3 regions of the Arthrobacter sp. MMS24-T111 genome follow, and region 3 is predicted to be linked to each of the others. Evidence: riboswitches for the same ligand, from Rfam matches in the RefSeq annotation. Region 3 holds a riboswitch; each other region holds the start of a gene.

Region 1 (7,308 bases), 2.7 Mb from region 3:
AGACTGCGGCCTGGCTTTGGGCTGAATCGTTGGTGCCCACGGCGATGGGTTTCTGGGATGACATGGCCGCACTTCCTGCTTGTCGTGAAAGGGTCTTCCTGCCCTTCAAGACTGGCCCCCGCCCCACCGGCACTCTAGGGCCGAAAGTCACCGAAGCAGGCGTGCAGGAGGGCCGCTAGACCGAAGGTGCCGGCGGTGCGGTTGGTTCCCCGGCCGTTGCGTCGCGTCCGGACAGCGTCCTGTAGATGGTCCATCCGACTGCGGCCAGCGGGACGGCGAGCAGCGCCCCGACGACCCCGGCCAAGGTGGCCCCGGCCGTCAGCGCCAGGATGATGACCAGCCCGTGGATCCGCAGGACCCGGCCCATGAAGACGGGCTGGAGGATGTGGTGTTCGAACTGGTTGGCGGCCACCAGGATGATCAGCACGATCAGCGCGGGTACCGGTCCGTTTTCCACAAGGGCTACCAGCACGGCCAGGCTGCCGGCGGTGGTTGCCCCGATGATCGGAATGAACCCTCCCAGGAAGACCACGGCGGCCAGCGGGACGGCCAGGGGGACCCGAAGGATGAGCAGCCCCACCAGCACCAGGACCGCATCGATCGCGGCAATGATGAGGGTGCCCCGGACGTAGCCGCCGAGCACCAGGAGGCTGCGTTCCGCGGCCAGCTGTGCTTTTCCTTGGTGGTTGCCGGGGAGGAACCCGATCAGGAACGTCCGGATCCTCTCGCCGTCCTTGAGGAAAAAGAAGAGGATGACTGCCGTCAGGACCGTGCCGGCGGCGATCTCCCCGGCGGTCCTGAGCCCGGTCAGGGCATCGGCTCCCAGGGTTCCGCCGGCGAGGAACTTCTGGAATTCGTTGCGGGCCGCATCGATTTGCGCGCCGGTCAGCGCCACGGGTCCTGTGGTGATGAATTGCTGCAGTTGGCCAATGCCTGCCTCCGCCCGTGCTGCCAGAACCGAGGCCTGCTGCCGGACCAGTGCAACGATGCCGCCCACCACCCCGGCCGCTACGGCGATGATCACCAGGAAGGATGACAGCACGGCCAGCGCCCGGGGGAAGCCGTGGGAGGCGAGCCACCGCACGGCCGGAGCCATTGCCGAGGCCAGGATCAAGGCGACCAGCACGGGGATGGTCACCAGCGGAACCCGGGTGGCGGCCACCACGGCCACCCAGGCCAGCGCCAGCAGCGAGAGCGTCTGGACCGCCCGGATGCTGGCCCTGCCCAGGCCATCCGCCCAGAGGGCTGACATCCTTGTAGCGAGGGACTGGGGCCGGGACGGTTCCACTTCGTGTCCGTCCGGGGATACATTGCTGCGTTCCATCGCTTCTCCTTGCTTGCCGTGACCGCCCGGCCCACGAAATGATGCACCTTGTTTACCTTGTGCCCCCTGCCCCCTGGAAGCCGAAAAGGGCATGTGTTGACCGGGCCGGCTGTTCACAGGCGCTACGTTTACTCAGTAAGCTTATTGTTCCCGGCTGCGCTCGACCAGAAAGGCACCAGGTCCATGGATTCCAGAGAACTGCTGCTTGAGTCGTTTGGCCGCCTCCCGCGCCTGGTCCGGCAGGTGCTAGACGGGCTCGATGAGGAACAGCTCCAGCACCGTCCCTCCGGCCGCGGCAACTCCATTGCCTGGCTGGTGTGGCACCTGGGCAGGGTGGAGGATGCGCAGGTCGCCTCCGCCTCGGCGTTGGAACAGGTCTGGACATCCGAAGGCTTCGCGTCGCGTTTTGGCCTCCCCTTGGCGGAAGGCGACACGGGCTACGGCCACTCCAGCAGCCAGGTGGATACTGTCAGGGCATCCGGTGAACTCCTGCTTGAGTACTGTGAAGCGGTCCACCGGCAAACCACGAAGGTCCTCGAAGGCCTGGAAGGCCCGGACCTGGACCGCGTGGTGGACAGGCGCTGGGATCCGCCGGTGACCCTTGGCGTGCGGCTTGTCAGCATCCTGGGGGACTGCCTCCAGCATGCCGGCCAGGCCGCCTATGCCAAGGGGCTGCATGATGCGGGAGCCGGCGCCGGCAGTGCGTGACCCTGTGGTGAAGGAGGGGCCAGGCGGCACTATGGCGCTAGGGTTAATCCATGACGGCAGCAGCTGAATCCACGGTCACCTTCGACGGCCGTTTCGCCCGTGAACTGGCGGAACTTGCTGTTCCCTGGCAGGCCGAGGAAGCGCCGGACCCCGAACTCCTGGTCCTGAATGAAAAGCTTGCCGCAGGCCTGGGCCTTGACCCGCAGTACCTCCGCAGTCCCGAAGGGGTGCGCCTCCTCGTGGGCAACCACCTTCCCGCAGGCGCCACTCCGGTGGCACAGGCTTACGCTGGACACCAGTTCGGCGGCTACTCGCCATTGCTCGGCGACGGGCGCGCGCTCCTGCTGGGGGAAGTCACGGACCGCGCCGGCCACCTGCTGGACATCCACCTCAAAGGCTCGGGGCGCACCCCCTTCGCCCGCGCCGGGGACGGCCGGGCCGTCGTCGGGCCCATGCTGCGTGAGTACGTAGTCAGTGAGGCCATGCACGCCCTGGGTATTCCCACCACCCGCTCTCTCGCCGTCGTGGCGACGGGGCGGCAGGTCCGCCGCGAGGGCATGCTGCCCGGCGCCGTCCTGGCACGGGTGGCCCACAGCCACCTGAGGGTTGGGAGTTTCCAGTACGCCCGGGCCACGGAAAACATGGACCTGCTCAAACGGCTGGCGGACCACGCCATCAGCAGGCTGTACCCGGACGCTGCCGTGGCCCCCAACCCCTACCTGGCACTGTTCGCGTCCGTCGTTGCCGCCCAGGCCGGACTTGTGGCCCGGTGGATGCTGGCTGGATTCGTACACGGGGTCATGAATACGGACAACATGACCATCTCAGGGGAAACCATCGACTACGGCCCGTGTGCGTTCCTGGATGCCTTCAATCCCGCCGCCGTCTTCAGTTCCATCGACGTCAGCGGCCGCTACGCCTACGCCAACCAGCCCATCCTTGCCGAATGGAACCTCGCCCGCCTTGCCGAGTCGATGCTCCCGCTCATTGACGGAGACGAGGACAATGCCGTTGCCGCAGCGGTGGAAGTGCTCGGTGGATTCCGTGGACAGTACAGCACGGCGTGGACCGGCGGCATGAAAACCAAACTGGGCCTTGCCGCTGGAAACGTCAGCGACGACGCCGCGTCCAGTGTTATTGACGAGGTTGTGGCCATCCTCAAGGACGGCCCGGTGGACTACACCTTGTTCTTCCGTAACCTCGGCAGGGCGGCCTGCGGCGATCTGCGACCGGTGCGCGGGATGGTGATGGATTTGGCCGGCTTCGACGCCTGGTCGGACCGGTGGTTGGCGCTGCAACCCGACGCAGGGCTGATGGACAGCGTCAACCCGGCCTACATTCCGCGGAACCACCTGGTGGAGGAAGCCCTCGCCGCCGGCACGGAAGGCGACGTGGCTCTGCTGCACCGCCTGCTTCAGGCCGTCACCGATCCTTTCACCGAGCGCCCCGGGCTGGAACGCTACATGGAAGGTCCCCCGGCGGACTTCGGGACCTACACGACCTTTTGCGGGACCTGATCTAATAACAACAGGAGGGTGGCAACCGGAGACCCGGCTGCCACCCTCCTGTTGGGAGCAGGCTTTGCTGGCGAAGACTAGGCCACGCGGACCACTGAGTAGCCGCTGAGCCAGCTGATGGAGTGAACCTGCGTGGTGTAGCCGTTGACGCCGCCGCTCACAACCTGGCCGTTGCCGGCGTAAACGCCCACGTGGCCCGACGTGATGATGAGGTCGCCGGGTGCCGGGCTCCCGACCACGCTGCCGTACTGGAAGAACTGCGTGGGAGCCAGGTCGCCAACACTCTTGCCGACGGAGCGAAGGGCCTTTTCAACCATGGCGGTGCAGTCCTGGCTCACGCCGATCTGGCTGTAGGCCGAGGCCAGGATGGCAGCGCCGGTCCCGGTCCCGGTGGTGGAGGCCACCGGCGTCGCGGATGCGTAGGACATGTTCATGCCGGTGTTCGCCGGTGCGGTGGCGGCTGCCGCCTGGACGGGGGCCGCCGCCGGCGCCGGGGCAGGTGCTGCCACGTAGCCCGCGCCGGGGATCTGGATCTGGTCACCGGGGTAGATGATGGACCACAATCCGAGGCCGTTGGCAGCCAGGACGTCATTGAGGCTGACTCCGTACGCGGCCGAAATTGCGCCGAGGGTATCCCCGGAAACGACGGTGTGGACGGTTGCTGCCGCGGCTGCCGGAGCAGCTGCAGGAGACGCGGCGGCCTGGACGCTGGCCTGTTCAGTGGTGTCCGCGCCCGTCACGCCCGCGTGGGCCGGGGCGCCGACGCCGAAGGCAATGCCGGACGCGGCGGCAACGGCGAGCGCCGGACGGCCCAACGAACGGGCCTGTGATTTGGCCGTCACGGCAAGTCCCTCGAGCGCAATGGAGTGGGCCGGGGTCGCGCGGTGGCGGGCAGTGCTGAGATTCTTTGACACGATTGATCGCCTCTCCCATGCCTGCGGGGTGAGCTGTCGGGTTCGGGTTGGAGATACCCGGCCGAACACATCTCCGCGGTGGGCGGAGGAGCTGTCCGACTTAACCCCAAGACCTCAAAGGTCGTGGAAACTTGGTTCCCCCGTCCCTGCCAGCATGAAAGCGGTTGAATCCCGGTATCAGCGGCAGGGCTCGGCAAACTGATGGGAGTGTCCCGTTTGGGGAGGGACACCCGAAGACCATAACCCGCCAACCCCACAATTGTCACGTTTCGGTAACATACGAGCTTCCTCTCTCGTATTCAACCAGCGATTGGATGTGTCCTGTCCACCCATGCTGGACTCCGGCCGGTCCGCCGCCGGCGCGAAAGGGTAACAAACCGGGCACGGGCGCCTTTCCGCCCCGGCGTGCCGCCGGTATGCTTCGGGACTATGCCCCTGTTCGTGACCATGCCCAAGTCCCCGCTGTTGGGGGGACTGCTCGCCATCGCAGTGGCAGCGGCCACGGTGCTGCCTGCCTCTGCGGACGAGCCTGCACCTCCCGGTGGATATCCGTCCTGGGCTGACGTGCAGCAGGCACAGTCTTCCGAGGCGGCGAAAGCGGCAGAGATCACCACCATCAATGGGCTGCTGAACGGACTCCAGACCCAGGCTGAAGCCGCCGGTGACACTGCGGTCCGGGCAGCGGCCGACTACGCCGCAGCCGACGCCGAGCTGCAGGCGGCATCGGTGAAGCTGGATTCATTGTCCGCCCAGGCCGCCCGCGCCAATGACGAACTGGCCCGGCACCGCAAGGAAATCGGAGCACTTGCCGTCCAGTCGTACAAGACGGGCGGAACCAATACCGGGTTCTTCGTGGCCCTGGATGCCCTCCAAAACAACAGCGTCCAGGGGCTCAACCTCGTCCAGTTGGTGGGCGACAAGACTGCGGCCCTGGTGGAGAAAGCTGCCGCCGCCGGACAGGTTGCCGCGTCACTGGCAGACCAGGAAAAAGTGGCCCGCACTGAGCGGGAACGCCTGTCCGGGGAAGCAAAGGCCAAACTGGACGCGGCCCGCTCCGCCCAGGACGCGCTCGCCCGGCAGGTCAGTGACGAACAGCAGCACAGCACGGAGCTGACGGCCCAGCTGGCCTCGCTGAAGGGGACGACGGCGGCACTCGAGGGAGAGTACCGGCAGGGCCAGGTGGCGCTGGCTGCCTATGAAGCGGCCCAGGAGGCCAAGCGCGCCGCCGCGGCGGAGCAGGCCCGCCGGCAGGCCGAAGCCGCGGCGCAGGCCGCCGCAGCCGCAGCCCGGCAGCCCAACCCCGCGCCCGCAGCTCCGGCCGGCAACGCGGCAATACCGGCCCCGCCGGAGGACCCGGTTCCCGGCAATCCGCCGCCGCCTGCCGTGACCAGCCCGCCGCCCGTCGTCGTTCCCTCCATCCCCGGCGGTGCCGTCAATGATCCGGCCGGCGCCAAGGCCTATGCCTCCGGACGCCTAAGCGCCTTCGGCTGGGGCCCGGACCAGTTCCAGTGCCTGTCCCAGCTGTGGACCAAGGAATCCGGATGGCTGACCACTGCCACGAATGCCTCATCCGGGGCCTATGGCATAGCCCAGGCCCTGCCGCCGGGAAAGTACGCCAGCGCCGGAAGCGACTGGCTGACCAGCTACCGGACGCAGATCGAATGGGGGCTTGGCTACATCCGCGACCGCTACGGGTCCCCGTGCGGCGCCTGGAGCCATTCTGTCGCCCTGAACTGGTACTGACTGACGCGCTAGGCTTTCGGCATGCCAGATTTCGAACGGTTCAGGGTGCTGCTCGAAGAGGAACGGGCCCGGCGGCTGGCACTGTTGCCGGCGCTGCGGGCCGATATCGACGCGGCCAACTCGGCCCGGCAGGACTCCAACGTCGACGACGAACACGATCCCGAGGGCGCCACGATCGCCTTCGAACTGTCGCAGGCATCGGCATTGTTGAAGCAGAGTTCAGCCGGCTTGGACCAGGTGGAGGCAGCCCTCGCCCGGCTGGCCAACGGCACCTATGGAACCTGCGCGGTCTGCGGCGAGCCCATCGCGGACGGCAGGCTCGAGGCGCGGCCCTGGACCCCCTTCTGCATCCTTCATGCCTCTGCGGGACGGGCGCGGTGACCGGGGTGTCCGACGTCGCCGCTGCTGCTGAATTCATCGACCGGACCCTCCAGAACGAGGGAGCCTGGTACCGGGCCGACGAAGTGGGCTGCCGGCTGGGCGGAGCCCTGGCCTCTTACGGGTCTTCGATCGGCGCAGTCCGCGGCACCGTCCGGGACGCCCTTCGGAAGTTCAAGGACATGGGCCACGACACCACGGTCATGCTGGCCTCCGCCCTGTGGGGCCAGCCGAAACCCGGCTCGCGGCCGGTCTTCGAACGCCGCCTGGCCGCCATCGTCCTGCTGCAAACAAAGGTGCAGTTGCTGCGGCATTCGGACCTGACCCGGTTGGAGGGCTTTCTTCGCTCGGCCCAGGCGGTGGACCTGGCCGCGCCCTTGGTCTCCGACGTCCTGGTGCCCTTGCTGGCCGGCTTGGACCACCGCGACCGACAGCGGGCCGCGGCTGTCCTGGCGCGATGGCGCGAAGACCCGGAACCCCAGCTCCAAACGGCAGCAGGCCTCCTGGAAAAAGAGTTGGCGCAGTGACCCGCAACCCGCAGAGGAGACCCCATGAGTGAAGCGTTTGACCTGGAGCGATTCGTCGCCGCCCAAGACGGCGGGGACACCTACGGAAGCGCGCTCGGCGAACTGCAGCTCGGCAATAAGACCGGCCATTGGATGTGGTTCATTTTCCCCCAGGTTGCCGGGCTGGGGCGGAGCGCCACATCACGCACCTACGCCAT
Region 2 (7,308 bases), 160 kb from region 3:
GGCGGTCTGGAGGTCCAGGAAGTCCGGGATCCAGCGGCCGCTTGCCTTGATGGCGGCAGCGCGCTCCAGGGCGGCCGGGGAGAACAGGCCGAGCCAGAGGCCGCCGTCGGAAGCGAAATTCTTTTGCGGGGCGAAGTAGTAGACGTCGCTTTCGGCGACGTCGACGTCCAGGCCGCCGGCAGCGGAGGTAGCGTCCACCAGGACCAAGGCATCCTTGTCGGCGCCCGGCACCCGCTTGACCGGGGCGGCGACGCCCGTGGAGGTCTCATTCTGCGGCCACGCATAGACGTCCACGCCGGCCTCCGCCTGTGCTGCAGGTCGGGTGCCCGGCTCGGACTTGATGATCGAGGACGCTTCCAGGAACGGCGCTTTGTTGGTGGCGGAAGCAAACTTGGAGCCAAACTCCCCGAAGGACAGGTGCTGTGCCTTCCTGGACACGAGGCCGAAGCTGGCGATGTCCCAGAACGCGGTGGAGCCGCCCACGCCGAGCACCACCTCGTAGCCCTCGGGGGCTCGGAAGAACTGGCTGAGTCCTTCGCGGACGGAGCCCACCAGGTTCTTGACGGGGGCCTGCCGGTGGGATGTGCCGAGGATAGTCTTCGACGCGGCGGACAGGGCATCGATCTGTTCCGGCCGGACCTTCGAGGGGCCGGCCCCGAACCGCCCGTCCTGGGGCAGGAGGTTGGCGGGAATCGTGATGCTGGTGTCGCTCACAGGTGCTCCATTCGGCGGGGACGAAAGCTGTGGTTCGGGTGGTGGTGGCCGGGAGCCGGCCATGGCTGCAGTGCAAACCTCCCCCAATTCTGCCTGAAGCGCGCAGGGTGGCGGGAGCGGGCGGCGCCAATGTCCAGCCAATGAGACGCAGCAGGCCGTGGCCCCTATTCGGACTAAATCAAAATAGGCTAAACTCTTCCCGGACTACGTCGCGGGAAGAGGCGATACGGTGGGACAACGTAAGGTACTGCGCTCGAGGAGCTGAGCTGGATGACGGATCTGATCGACACTACGGAGATGTACCTCAGGACCATCCTGGAGCTTGAGGAAGAGAACATCGTTGCCCTCCGGGCCCGTATCGCCGAACGCCTGCGCCACTCGGGACCCACCGTTTCCCAGACCATCGGCCGGATGGAGCGTGATGGCCTGGTTGTCGTCTCCGGTGACCGGCACCTGGAACTGACCGACACCGGCCGCAAGCGTGCCACTGAGGTCATGCGGAAGCACCGGCTGGCCGAGCGCCTGCTGGCGGACGTGATTGGACTGGACTGGGCTTATGTCCATGACGAAGCCTGCCGCTGGGAACACGTCATGAGCGAACGGGTGGAGCGCCGCATCTACGAGATGCTGGACCACCCTACGGAGTCGCCCTACGGAAATCCCATCCCCGGCCTTGCCGCGCTGGGCGGCCAGCCCGGGCCCGGGTTCGGCGATGGCGCCATGAGCCTGGTGGAGGCAATGAAGGCCTACGGACCTGAATCTGCCGTGACCATCAGCCGGCTGGCGGAACCGATCCAGGTGGAGCCCGAACTGCTGACCCAGCTCGACGAGGGCGGTATCCGGCCCGGTGCGTCTGTCTCCCTTGAACGCGTCGGTGACTACATTTCGGTACGGGTGGCAGGAATCGAGGGCGCGCTGGAGCTGCCTCCCGAGGTGGCGGCGCACGTTTTCGTCGCCGTGAACCAGGCCTGACGCCGCCTTCCCATACCCCACCCAAGGGATTCCACGCAAAGATAACGGAATTGTTACCTAGGGTCTTAAGCCCTTATAGTGGAACGCAGCGTTGATACTTAAGCGTTACCTGATCCGGAGCCGAGCTCTGCCAGCGGGCCAGGTGTACGAGTCGTTACTGGCAGAGGCGGGGGAACCACAACCGGCAGCGGGGGACTGCCTTGGGGTGAAGTCCGTCAGCAGCAAGCCTCTCCAGTGAAGGATTCTTCCGGGAATACCCCTGTGTGGAAGTTTGCCCATGACGGACCGGGTCTTTGATCTCTCTGACCCGAATCCGACAGCTAACTCCGCAGGCTATTCCAGAGAGGAACCCTTCTTGACCATGCAGACCTCCCGGGGCCGCCGTCGCGCGGCGGGCCCCCCTGAGGCACCCCGGGTTGTCGAAGTAGCCGCTGCGGAGCGCCCCCGCGACCCGCAGCGGGATGCACGCCGGCGCCGGGGTCCCTTCCGGCAAATCACCGACTTTGCCGCGGCCAGCGGCATCGGCCAAAAGGCCGGCATCGCCCTCGCCGCCACCGGCCTGGTGCTCACGGTGACCATGCCCGCCACCAGCCCCGTCATGGCGACGGATGCGGCTGGCATTGCACCCCAGGCCGCCTCCGCAGTCAGCCCCCAGCCCCAGATTTCCGCGGATGTAGGCGCCCAGATCGACTTCAGCCGCTCAGCCGTCGTGACGCAGGCGGACCCCGACGGGAAGCTGAAGCAACTGCTGAGCGCCCAGTCGGCCGGATCGGTGACGCGTGCGGCATCCGCCGGGACCCTGGCCGCGCCGCTGGCCTCCCTCGTGACCGCGTCGCCCTTCGGCTACCGGGTCAGCCCGATTACCGGCGGCACCGGAGATTTCCACCGTGGACAGGACTTCGTGGCACAGTGCGGGACGTCCGTCCTGGCGGCCGCAACAGGAACCGTGACCTTCGCCGGCTGGCACCAGTTCGGCGGTGGAAACCGGGTGGTGATCGACCACGGCAACGGCCTGGAGACCACGTACAACCACCTCTCGTCCTTCAACGTCAAGGTGGGCCAAACGGTCTCCCGCGGCGAAGTCGTGGCGCTGAGCGGGACCACCGGCGCGTCCACTGGCTGCCACCTGCACTTCGAAGTCCAGGTCAACGGCGAAGTGGTCGATCCGATGGGCTGGCTGTAACCGTATGATTGCGCACTCTCAGATTCCGGTGACCCGCCGTGACCTGAATGTGACATTGAAGCAAAACTGCTGTACCGTCTAACTCGCGTCAACTTTTCCGAAGTTGACGCTCTTGAGTGGATTGCCTAACTCTGCCACCGCTCAAGGTCCGTTCGCATTTCATCGTCTGGCAGGGGCGGGGGAACCAATTTTGGCCTTCTGCATTCCGGAAGGCCTTGGGGTTAAGTCATGAGCTTCCCAGGAAGCGAAGTGGCCGGGTGACTCCCATCCGAATCCGACAGCTCACCTCGCAGGCATTGGGAGAGGCTACCTTCGTGTCTTCACGCCATAATTCTGCGCGCCACCGTGCGCAAACGGTTCGCGCCAACCCCTTGGACGCCATGTCCAAGGCCGTGAGTGCCAATGCCGGGACCGTGGGCCGCCAGGCTGCCGTTGTGGCAGCGGCTTCGGGCCTCATCCTGAGCATGGGCCTGCCGGCCAACGCCGCGGACACCACCGCCGGCATCTCGGCCTCCACGGAGTCCGGTTCTGCGCAGACCGCCCTTGCTGTCACCGCGGCCCCCACGGCCACCGTTTCCTTCGAGCGTCCGGCGGTCAAGACCACCGCCGCCCCGAAGGTGGAAGCCGTGCGCACCCAGTCCACCGCGTCCGCGGACCGCACCGCCACCGCTGCCGGCCAGGAGGCGTCCAAGGCCGGACAGGCAGTGGAGGCCGTTTCGTCCGCAGCCACCTCGGGCATCGCCGCGATCGCCTACACCGGCATCGGCCACCCCTACGTATGGGGCGGCACCACCCCCAACGGCTGGGACTGCTCCGGATTCGTCCAGTGGGTCTACGCGCAGGCTGGCATCAGCATTCCCCGCACGAACGCGTGGAGCATCATGACCCCCACCTCCACCCCGCAGCCGGGTGACCTCGTGGTCCAGAACGGCGGCGCACATGTCGGCATCTACGTCGGCAACGGCATGATGATCAGCGCGCTCAACCCGTCGCAGGGAACCATGCTCCACTCGCCGGCAGCCACCGGTACTTCCACGTACTACCACCTGAACAAGTAGTTCTTCGGCTCCACGCTCCAAGGGCTATTTCTTTGCCCAAAGCTTTTTCGCTAGAAACCAACATCCCCGTTCGGGACGCGCCGGCGTACCCCCAAGATGCCGGCGCATCCAACCCCCTCGGACAGGCCACCGCGGTCCAGAGGAAAACGAAAGAGAGAACTGATGACGACTCGTGCTACCGCACGGCACCGCGCCGAGGTCACCAAAACCAACTCGATCGCAATCATTGCCAAGGCTGTCAGCGACAACGCCGGCGGCATGGGCCGCCAGGCTGCAGTAATCGCTGCAGCTTCCGGCCTGGTCCTGACCAGCGGCATCGCAGCCAACGCTGCCGACACCAACGTCAAGCGCGACTCCGCTCCGGCCTCCGCCATGGAAGTTGAATCCGCCGTCGACGCTCCGATCTCGGCGGCTTCCACCATTGCCATCAGCTTCGAGAAGCCCGCCGTCACCACCACTCCGGCTCCGGCTCCCGAGCCCGCGGTTGCGGTGCAGGAAGCCGCTCCGGCTCCCGTTGCCCAGGCCGTTGCCGCTCCCAAGGTCACCGCCAAGGTTGCAACTGCCGATGCCACGGCTGCCCCCGCCGCCCAGGTTTCCGCCAGCGGCAAGGGTGCTGCCATCCTCTCCGCTGCCTACGCCCAGCTCGGCGTGCACCAGGACTGCACCATGCTGGTGACCAACGCACTGGCTGCTGTCGGCATCCACTTCCACGACTGGCCCGCCGGTTACCTGTCACTGGGTGACAGGGTGCCTGCTTCCCAGGCCCAGCCCGGCGACCTGATCTACTACGCCGACGGTGGTGGAGGAATGGCCCACATTGCCGTCTACGCCGGAAACGGGATGGCCGTCCACGGTGGCTTCAACGGCAATGACACCGTTGTGTTCAGCGCCAACGTTGGCTCCGGACCGGTCTTCATCCACGTCCGGTAACCATTACAGCCCGCCGCACGCGGCGGCGCCTGAGATTTGCCCGGAAGGACCCCTGCCATTGAGGCGGGGGTCTTTTCCGTTTAAGTCGCGCCATTCTGCGTGCACCCAGGCTTCCGCCACCGGGAGGGGGAGCCGGCCACGGCGAGTACCGATTACCTGATATTGCATTTCTCTGTTTACTCTTGTGATGTCGATCCATAGCCCGGACATGCCGAGGGCAGCCGGCCCTCGTGCCCCTGACGGGTGCGGCCGTGAAGAGGTACGTGCATGCGCACTCTCGTTCTGAATGCTGGATATGAACCGCTGGCGGTTATCACCTTCCGCCGGGCGCTGGTGCTTGTGCTCACCGGCAAGGCGAGCGTGGTGGCCGAGGGGGATGATCCCGTGGTGGGCCCCACCGACGTCCTGGGCCGCCCGTCCGTGATCCTCCTCAACCGCTACATCCGCCCCCGGTATAACCATTCAACGGCCGTCAGCCGCCGTGGTGTGCTTCGGCGTGACGGGCATAAGTGTGCGTATTGCGGAAAGGCAGCGCACACAATCGACCACGTCCACCCAAAATCGCGGGGCGGGGCCGATTCCTGGGAGAATCTCGTGGCTGCCTGCCTGCGGTGCAACAACGTCAAGGGTGACCATACCCCCGGCGAGATGGGATGGACGCTGCGCTTCGTACCGGAGCCGCCGCATGGAACCATCTGGCAGATCAAGGAGCTGGAAAAGCCAACCCCCGCCTGGGATCCGTTCCTGCTTCCGGAGCGCGCTGCCTGACAAGCGGCTTCCAGGCCGGTTGCTGTTCGCTAGGCTGGGTGGGTGCAAACGGACCCGTTGATCTTTGACGCCCTGATCCTGGCGGGCGGCCGGTCATCACGGCTGGGCGGCGTGCCCAAGCAATCGTTGGTCCTGCGGGGAAAAACCCTCCTGGAATGGACACTTGATGCCGCTGCCGGTGCCCGCCATACGGTGGTCGTGGGTGATGTTTCCGCCGGCAGCCCTCCGTCCGGCGGGGCTGCCGATGATGCCGGGGCCGCCCAGGCCCTGCCGCCAGGGGTCCTGTCATGCCGGGAGGAGCCGAAGTTTGCCGGTCCTGCCGCCGGGATTTCAGCCGGCCTCGCGGCCCTTGCCGAATGTGGGGGAGCGGCGCCCTTCACTTTGGTTCTTGCGTGCGACATGCCGCTGGCAGCCCGGGCGGTGGCGATGCTCCGGGACGCGGTGGAAGCAGCGGGCGATGGGCGTGGCGCCGTGGCCCGCTCGGCCGACGGCAGGGAACAGCCGCTGGCAGCCATTTATAACACTGATGAGTTAAAGATCGTGCGGCGATTTGTCCCGCCGTAACGCCCTGGTCAACGGCTCCGTGAGGTCGCTCCTTGCTAATCTGGACGTGCAGCTTGTCACAGTCCCGGCCGGGTCCACTGCCGACGTGGATACGTGGGGTGATGCTGCCACGCTGGGGATCACCGCCGGGAGCCAGCGTGCAGACTTTGACCAAAACGTGCGGAGCCAACGTGGGAGGCAAGTCGTGAAAAGCCAGGACGAAACGCTGGAGGAATGGTGCAGGGCCCTGCTCCAGGCGTACAAGCTGGAGGACGTCCAGGTGGACGTGAACGCAGTGCTGTCCCTTGCCGGGGTCGCGGCCCACGCCGTTGTCCGGCCGGCTGCTCCACTCACCACGTTCATCGCAGGCTTCGCCGCGGGGCTGGCCGCCGCACCGGGCAGGGAAATGGACACGGCGTCCATGGAAGCGGCTATGTCCGTGGCACGGTCCCTGGCTGCCGACTACGAGAATGAAGCTGCCGCCGGGACCCCCGGCGAATGACGGCAGAACCCCGCGACTGGCCGGAGGTCCCACCCGCCGACGACCCCGAAGCGCCACAGGGGACCGCCGGGCCCGAAACACCTGTACCGGAGACCACGGAACCGGAGACCGAAACCAGCCACGGGCACCACCTGGCGCACACCTGGGAAGAAGCCCGGCAGGCTGCGTTCGATGCTGCCACCCCGATCCCGCCAGGGCCGGTGCCGCTGCGCATGGCCCTCGGCCGCAGGCTCGAGCGGGACATCCTGGCACTCCAGGACATGCCGCACTATGCGTCCTCAGCCATGGACGGCTGGGCGGTCAACGGCAGCGGCCCCTGGATTCCGGTGGACCCCGGAAACCGCCTTGCCCCGCACCAGGCAAGCATCATCGTCACGGGAGGCCTGATCCCGGCTGGAGGCAAAGCGGTCCTGAGGACCGAGAATGCAGTTTTAGCCACGGACGACGAGGGACTCCCGCTGCTGATGACCGGCGGAAAGGCCCGCCCGGGGGAACCACGCGCCGGTGAGCACATCAGGAAAGCGGGCGAAGAAGCCCTGGAAGGGGAGGTCCTGGTCAAAGCCGGCGTGGACCTCAACCCCGCACACCTGGCACTGGCCGCACTGGCCGGACACGATGAACTCCAGGTCAGGGGCAAG
Region 3 (7,308 bases):
GCACATGGCGCAGGGTTCCAGGGTGACCACCAACGTGCAGTCTGAGAGCCGCCAGCCGTCGCCCCGGCCGCCGTCGAGCCTGGCCCGTTCCTGCAACCGTGCGGCAGCTTCCCGGATAGCCACCACCTCGGCGTGGGCTGTTGGGTCACCCAGCTCCTCACGCTGGTTCCGGCCGGAACCCAGCACCCCGCCGTCGGGCCCGATGACCACGGCGCCGATGGGCACGTCCTCCGTGGCGAGGGCGCGGTGCGCCTCCGCGAGGGCAAGGCCCATCCAGGCGTCGTGTTTCTTTTCGGGCAACGGCATGGCTCAATGATAGTTTCGGGGATACTCAGGTTACTTACCGATGCCGGGAGGCACCATGGATACGCTTCGGGACCGCTTGGGGACCTGGTTCAAACCCTACGCGGCGCTGGTCCTCACCATCCTCGTGGGCGGTGTTGTCATCGTCTCCCTCGCCCTGCTGGGCGCCGAGGTGTATGACAACGTGGTGGACTCCGCCGGGCTGGCCAACCTGGACAAGCCGGCGCTTGCCCTGTCCGAGAGCCTCCGCAGCCCCGGGCTCGACGCATTTGTCACCGGGTTCACCAATATCGGGGGTGGCATCGGAATGCCCATCCTGGCCAGCATCCTCACCGCGTGGCTGACCTTCCTCAGCCGCAACTGGCGTCCTCTGGTCCTGATCGGCGGCGCCGCAGCCGTGTCCATTACCGCCACCACCCTCGGCAAGAAGCTGGTGGGACGCACGCGTCCGGATCACGCTGACGCCGTTCCGCCGTACGAGGATTCCCCGTCGTTCCCGAGCGGGCATACCCTCAACACCACCGTGGTGATCAGCCTGGTGGTCTATCTGATCTGCCTCCAGTTCGACGCCATGCGCGTCCGGGTCCTGGCCATCACAGCGGGCGCGGTGTTCATCATCGCCATGGGTTTGAGCCGGGTCTTCCTGGGCCACCACTGGCTCACGGACGTCATGGCCGGCTGGCTGCTGGGGCTCACCTGGGTGGGTGTGGTGATCATGGCCCACCGGCTGTTCCACATTGTCCGCAGGCGGGAACACGTGGGTGCCGCGCCGTCGTTCGACCGTCCCATTGTGCGCGACGTCGTGGCGGAGGAACTGCACGACGGCGGTTCCTCCGGGCCCGGTAAAGGCAGCGCCGGATGATAGTTTTAGGGGATGCGCACTCTCGTTGTTGACCACCCCTTGGTCGCCCATAAGCTCACCGTCCTGCGGGACAAAAACACGCCGTCGCCGGTCTTCCGCCAGCTGACGGAAGAGCTGGTGACCCTCCTGGCCTATGAGGCCACGCGGGAGGTCCGCACCGAGCCCGTGACCATCCAGACGCCCGTCAGCACCACGGTCGGCACCGCGTTCACCAAACCCACCCCGCTGGTGGTACCCATCCTGCGCGCCGGCCTGGGCATGCTGGAAGGCATGACCAAGCTGGTTCCCACCGCTGAGGTGGGCTTCCTGGGCATGGCCCGGGACGAGGAAACCCTGGACATCATCACGTATGCCGAACGCCTTCCCGAGGACCTCACCGGCCGCCAGGTCTTCGTCCTGGACCCGATGCTGGCCACCGGCGGGACCCTGCGTGAGGCCATCAAGTTCCTCTTCAAGCGCGGCGCCTCCGACGTCACCTGCATTTGCCTGCTGGCAGCCCCGGAGGGCCTGGCCAAGCTGGAGGAAGAACTGGGCGACGCCAATGTGCACATCGTGCTGGCCTCCATCGACGAGAAGCTCAACGAGAAGTCCTACATCGTCCCTGGCCTGGGCGACGCCGGCGACCGCCTGTACGGCATCGCCGGGTAGGTTCCACCCTTTTTCAAAACGGTTCCCGCCGCTACCCTGTGCGGATGGACTGGAAACTTGAACTTGTCTTTGTCCCTGTATCCGACGTTGACCGTGCCAAGGATTTCTACGTCAACAAGGTTGGCTTCAACGCCGACTACGACGAACGACCCTCGGAGTCGATCCGCTTCGTGCAGCTGACGCCGCCCGGCTCCGCCTGCTCCATCTGCATCGGCGAAGGGCTCACCGACGCTCCGCCGGGCACCGGCTCCAACCTGCAGCTGGTGGTCAGCGACATCGAGGCTGCCCACCGCCAGCTCAAGGGCAACGGCGTGGACGTCAGCGACGTGGATGTGCAGCAGTGGGGCCATTTCCTGTATTTCGCCGATCCGGACGGCAATAAGTGGTCTGTCCAGTACATCCCATGGCGGAACGCCGGGCCCGGCGACGTCCAGGGCGCCGGTTAACGCAAACCGCGGGCCGCATCAACGTGATGCGGCCCGCGGTTTGCGTTGTGCCTGGTGCTGGGGGTGCCTAGTACCAGTTGTGTGCCAGGTGGAAGTTCAACGCACCGCAGGGCGAGGCGTAGCTCTTCTTGATGTAGTCCAGGCCCCAGTTGATCTGCGTGCGGTAGTTGGTCAGGTAGTCGGCCCCTGCGCTGGCCATCTTCTCCGCAGGCAGCGACTGGACGATGCCGTACGCGCCGCTGCTGGCGTTGGTGGCGGTGGTGGTCCAATCGGATTCCTTGGTCCACAGCGTCTGCAGGCACTGCATCTGGTCCGGTCCCCAGCCGAAGGAGGACAGCTGGCTGGCGGCGTAGGCCTGGGCGCCCGCGGGATCGTTAACCGCGACGACGGGAGCAGGCGCAGGTGCGGGGGCCGGTGCCGGGGCGGGTGCTTCAGCCGGCGGGGCGGCGGGAGCGGGCGCGGGGGCCGGCTCCGCGGCCTGCGGTGCCACGCTGATGGCGGAAGGAGCAGGATTAGCGGCCGGGTTGGACCGGATTTCGCTCTTCTCGATGCTCATCTGGGCATCCGCCGCCGACGTGGAAGCGCTTGACCCGGTGGACGACGCCTGGGTCATGCTGTTGGTCGCCTGGCCTGCCGCGCCAACGCCAACCAGCACTGCGCATGATGCAGCGAGGACCGCAACACGCCGGCCCACGGTGGTCTTTTTGGCGGGCTGGGGTTTGGCCCGATGTTTTGCCTTGGTTTGCAGGCATGGTTTTGCCATGGATTTAGACATGATTGATCGCCTCTCACACCTGCGGAGTTAGCTGTCGGGTTCGGATGAGGGCATCCGGCCGCACGGAAAAAACACGTGCTGGCTTAACCCCAAGGGCAATCATTGCCCGGGACGGTGGGTCCCCCGCCTCTGCCGTTGCTCAAGCGGAATCCGGGAAGCGGCAGAGCTTGGCGTCAACCCGGGATATGCGGCCCGAACGGGGACCGCACCCAATCGACGGTACAGGAAGATTGCGCATTAGTCACATTTGGGTAACGGAAGTCACGAATCATGGCGCGTCGATTTGCTGCAGACCGGGCTCCGCAGTTGGGTTTATCCCGCTAAAACGTAGACGGTGGTCCCGCCAATGTTTTGCGCCGGGAAGGTGGACGCCACCCACTGCGCAATCCGGTTGGAGGCGTCAGAGCCGCTGCTGGACATCACGGTCCCGCCGGAAATGAAGTAGTGGATCCGGCCTTGGGAGACCAGCGCTTGGAACTGTTCCAGCGTGGGGGAGGGGTCGGTGCCGTTGAAGCCGCCCACGGCCATCACCGGCAGTTCCGTGGCCAGTTGGTAACCTGCGGCATTGTTCGAACCGACTACTGCCGCTGCCCAGGTGTAGTTTGAGGCACCGTCCTTCAATGCGGCCACCAGCCCGGCCGACGGCGTGGGCGCGCCCAGGAGGCCGCCCATCCCGCCGGCGCGGCCACCGGTGGCACCCTGACCGCCCTGCGCTGCCCCGCCCTGGCCTGCACCCTGGCCTTGTCCGGCCTGGCCGTTGAACTGCCGGGACGTGCCGCCCGCGCCAAACCCGCCGGTCCGGTTTCCGCCGAACCCGCCCGGGCCGCCGAACGACGTCGCCGGTCCGGCGCTAACAATGGCCCCGCTGTGCGCCGTCGCCGCCGTCGACATGGAGAAGGCCAACGGGCCGGCGAGCGATGCCGCAATGGCGAGCGCCGTCGTCGTCCGTTGCACGGAGCTCAGGCCGATGAACCTGTTCAACCCTGTTCCTGCTGCGGCCGCAAGGCCTGCCGCCAGCACCACCCAGCGCAGCCACGGGCCGTAGGCGGATGTGGTTCCCAGCAGGGTGAATGCCATCAGGGCTGCCGCGGCCACTGCGGCGGCCAGGAAGACCGCCGCGGCGGCCTGCCGCCGGTGCTGCCAGAGAAGTACCGGGCCCAGGCCGGCCAGGGCTGCGATCCCGGGCGCCAACGCCACCGCGTAGTAGGGGTGGATGATGCCCGCCATGAAACTGAAGACCAGGCCGGTCACCAGGACCCAGGAACCCCAGATGAGCACCGACGCCCGGACGGCGTCAGTCCGCGGCGCCCGGCGTCCCACCCATAGCAGGCCGGCAGCAAGGATCAGTGCGGAGGGCAGCAGCCACGCGATCTGGCCGCCAAACTCGCTGTTGAACATCCGCAGCAGCCCGGGAACGCCCCAGCCGTTGGCGCCGCCCACGCTCCCTGTCTCGTCGCCTGTCAGCCGGCCCAAGCCGTTGTAGCCGAGGGTCAGTTCCAGGATGGAATTGTCCTGCGAACCACCAATGAACGGACGGTCCGCAGCCGGGATGAGCTCCACGACCGCCAGCCACCAGCCGGCCGCGGCAAGCATCGCGGCACCGGCGGCGAGCAGGTGCAGCAGCCGCCGGCCCAGCCTGGCGGGCGCCGCGACCAGGTAGGCGAGGGCAAAACCGGGAACCACCAGCAGGACCTGCAGCTGCTTGGCAAGGAATCCGAAGCCCAGGAATACCCCTGCCAGCAGGAGCCAGCGCAACCTGTCCTCCTGCACGGAGCGGAGCACCGCATAGGCGGCGGCGGTCATGAGCAGCACCAGCTGGGCGTCCGGGTTGTTGAACCGGAACATCAGCGTGGCTACGGGCGTCAGTGCCAGCGCAATGGCGGCCAGCAGCCCTGCCCGGTGGGCGAGCCGCGGGTCACCAGTGGCCGGCGCCGCGGCCCGCCGGACGGCCAGGTACAGCAGCCAGGCGGTGCCGACGCCCATCAGGGCCTCAGGAACCAGGATGCTCCAGGAGCTCAGGCCGAAAATCCGGACCGACAACCCCATGATCCACAGGGACGCCGGTGGCTTGTCCACCGTGATGGAGTTGGCGGCGTCCGAGGAGCCGAAGAACCAGGCCGCCCAGTCCTGCGATCCGGCCTGGGCAGCGGCGGAGTAGAAAGCGTTGGCCCAGCCCGATGCCCCGAGGTTCCACAGGTACAGCACGGCGGTAGCTGCCAGCACGGCTGCAAGTTCCAGCCGGTGCCGGCGGGCCGGGGGATCCCGCCGCACGCGGGCCGCGGCACCAGGGCGGTGGGCAGCGGGAGCGGAGGGAGCCTGCACTGGGGTGGGGTAAGAGCTGGCCATGGGGTCCTACTTGGTGAGTTGGTACACCGTGGAGTTACCCACGGTTTGGGCCTGGAAGTTGGCTTGCACCCAGGCGGCCACCTCGGAGTTGCCGCCCCGGCCGCCCATGCCGGCGCCCATGCCGCCTTCGATGAAGTAGCCGATCTCACCCTTTGCCACCATGGCCTGGAACTCGGCGAGCGTGGGATAGGGGTCACCGCCGTTCCAGCCGCCCAGGGCAATGACGTTGGTGTTCGTGGCCAGTTCCAGGCTGGCGGCCTGGCTGGCCCCGGAGACAATCGCCGACCACTTCGTGCTGGTGCCCGTGAGCAGCGCGGTTACGGCTGCATCGGCGGTGCCTTCGCCGGGACCGCCGGGACCGCCGGCCCCGCCGGCTCCGGGGGCGCCGTTGACGCCGCCGGCTCCGTTCGCGGGATCAAAACCGCCGGTACCGGCTGCCGCATCTGTTCCGTCGGTCCGGTCGCCACGGAGCGCGGCGTCGTCCCGGAACCCGGCAGCCCTGTTCCCGAAACCGCCCGCCGAGGAACCCGCGGGCCCCGACGTCGGGATGGATCCCGAGTGGGCGGACGCGGCGGTGGCCAGGGTCCAGGCAGCCGTTCCAAGGCCCCCGGCAAGCAAAGAGAGAACGACGACGGCGGCCGTCCCGGAGCGCCGGAACCGTCCCGCAGCGCCCTTGCCGTCAAGGCGGAGGAGGATGGCGGCCGCCGCGAGGACACCGAGGACGATGGTGGCGATGCGCAACCACGGCAGCCATGACGTGTCGCGGCCCAGCAGCACCGAGGACCAGACTGAGGTGCCCAGGACCACGACGGCCAGAGTTGTCCGTGCCGGCCAGTACGCGCGGCCGCGCCAGAGTTCCGCCGCGCCGATGCCCACCAGCGCGGCGATGGCCGGGGCCAGTGCCACTGAGTAGTAGGGGTGGACGATGCCGCTCATGAAGCTGAAGACGCCCGCCGTGACCAGAAGCCAGCCGCCCCACAGGATCAGGGCCGCGCGGCTCCGGGACGTGCGCGCTTCGCGGCGGGTGAACCACAAGCCTGCCACCAGCAGCACCAGCGCGGCGGGCAGCAGCCACGACACCTCGCCGCCGAAGCTGGTCCCGAACATCCGCAGCAGGCCGGCCGCTCCGCCGAACCCGGCATTGCCGCCGCCGAAGCCGCCCGCCGCACCGCCGCCCGGGCCACCGGCTCCGCCTCCGGGCATTCCTTCACCCGAACCGGTGATGCGGGCCAGGCCGTTGTAGCCGAAGGTCAGTTCCAGGAAGCTGTTGGTGGTGGACCCGGCCATGTACGGCCGTTCCGAGGCCGGCGTCAGCTGGAAAAGGGCGACGTAGCTGCCGGCCACCACGATGATCCCGCCCAGCGCGCCGAGCAGGTGCACCAGCCGGCGTCCCACCGGGGTGGGGGCAGCCCACAGGTACGCAAGTCCAAGCGCGGGGACCACCAGGAAGCCTTGCAGCATCTTGCTGAGGAACGCCATGCCAATCACGGCCCCCGCCGCCACCAGCCACTTCCATCCGGCCCGTTCGATGGCCCGGGTGGTGAAGTACGCCGCCAGCACCAGGCAGAGGGTGAGCATGTCGTCCGGGTTGTTGAATTTGAACATCAGCGCCGCTACGGGCGTCAGTGCCAGGGCGCCGCCTGCCAGGAGGCCTGCCGCCGGTCCGGAAACCCGCTTCACGGCGAGGTACAGGAAGCCGACGGCGGCCACTCCCATGAGCGCCTCGGGCACCAGCATGCTCAGTGACGAGAAGCCGAAGATGCGGCCCGCGAGGGCCGGGATCCAGAGCGCCGCGGGCGGCTTGTCCACGGTGATGGCGTTTCCGGCGTCGAGCGATCCGAAGAGGAACGCCGTCCAGTCCTTGGTGCCCGCCTGGATGGCAGCGGCATAGAAGGAGTTTCCGTAGCCGGTGGCGGCCAGGTTCCAGA

What was found. A riboswitch is a leader RNA that binds a small molecule or an ion and turns the genes downstream of it on or off. The one in region 3 is predicted to bind cyclic di-AMP.
Region 1: another riboswitch for cyclic di-AMP. It lies ahead of ACX5I6_RS14205 (C40 family peptidase); the one in region 3 lies ahead of ACX5I6_RS01455 (aggregation-promoting factor C-terminal-like domain-containing protein).
Region 2: another riboswitch for cyclic di-AMP. It lies ahead of ACX5I6_RS00775 (C40 family peptidase); the one in region 3 lies ahead of ACX5I6_RS01455 (aggregation-promoting factor C-terminal-like domain-containing protein).

The regions. Positions count from the first base shown of each region.
Region 1 is NZ_JBTZRO010000001.1:3,017,935-3,025,242, forward strand. Features, by position in the region: gene ACX5I6_RS14185 (universal stress protein) at 1-64, opposite strand, end outside; gene ACX5I6_RS14190 (AI-2E family transporter) at 176-1,324, opposite strand; gene ACX5I6_RS14195 (mycothiol transferase) at 1,508-2,032, shown strand; gene ACX5I6_RS14200 (protein adenylyltransferase SelO) at 2,083-3,549, shown strand; gene ACX5I6_RS14205 (C40 family peptidase) at 3,627-4,463, opposite strand; cyclic di-AMP (ydaO/yuaA leader) riboswitch at 4,467-4,636, opposite strand; gene ACX5I6_RS14210 (coiled-coil domain-containing protein) at 4,893-6,206, shown strand; gene ACX5I6_RS14215 (TraR/DksA family transcriptional regulator) at 6,228-6,587, shown strand; gene ACX5I6_RS14220 (DNA alkylation repair protein) at 6,584-7,111, shown strand; gene ACX5I6_RS14225 (DUF1810 domain-containing protein) at 7,136-7,308, shown strand, end outside.
Region 2 is NZ_JBTZRO010000001.1:165,653-172,960, reverse strand. Features, by position in the region: gene serC (phosphoserine transaminase) at 1-714, opposite strand, end outside; gene ACX5I6_RS00785 (metal-dependent transcriptional regulator) at 985-1,686, shown strand; cyclic di-AMP (ydaO/yuaA leader) riboswitch at 1,805-2,035, shown strand; gene ACX5I6_RS00780 (M23 family metallopeptidase) at 2,048-2,869, shown strand; cyclic di-AMP (ydaO/yuaA leader) riboswitch at 2,998-3,179, shown strand; gene ACX5I6_RS00775 (C40 family peptidase) at 3,250-3,927, shown strand; gene ACX5I6_RS00770 (NlpC/P60 family protein) at 4,090-4,857, shown strand; gene ACX5I6_RS00765 (HNH endonuclease) at 5,125-5,625, shown strand; gene ACX5I6_RS00760 (NTP transferase domain-containing protein) at 5,668-6,189, shown strand; gene ACX5I6_RS00755 (DUF6457 domain-containing protein) at 6,374-6,670, shown strand; gene ACX5I6_RS00750 (molybdopterin molybdotransferase MoeA) at 6,667-7,308, shown strand, end outside.
Region 3 is NZ_JBTZRO010000001.1:324,236-331,543, reverse strand. Features, by position in the region: gene ACX5I6_RS01475 (nucleoside deaminase) at 1-306, opposite strand, end outside; gene ACX5I6_RS01470 (phosphatase PAP2 family protein) at 362-1,165, shown strand; gene upp (uracil phosphoribosyltransferase) at 1,178-1,813, shown strand; gene ACX5I6_RS01460 (glyoxalase superfamily protein) at 1,858-2,259, shown strand; gene ACX5I6_RS01455 (aggregation-promoting factor C-terminal-like domain-containing protein) at 2,327-3,034, opposite strand; cyclic di-AMP (ydaO/yuaA leader) riboswitch at 3,040-3,200, opposite strand; gene ACX5I6_RS01450 (glycosyltransferase family 39 protein) at 3,347-5,380, opposite strand; gene ACX5I6_RS01445 (ArnT family glycosyltransferase) at 5,387-7,308, opposite strand, start outside.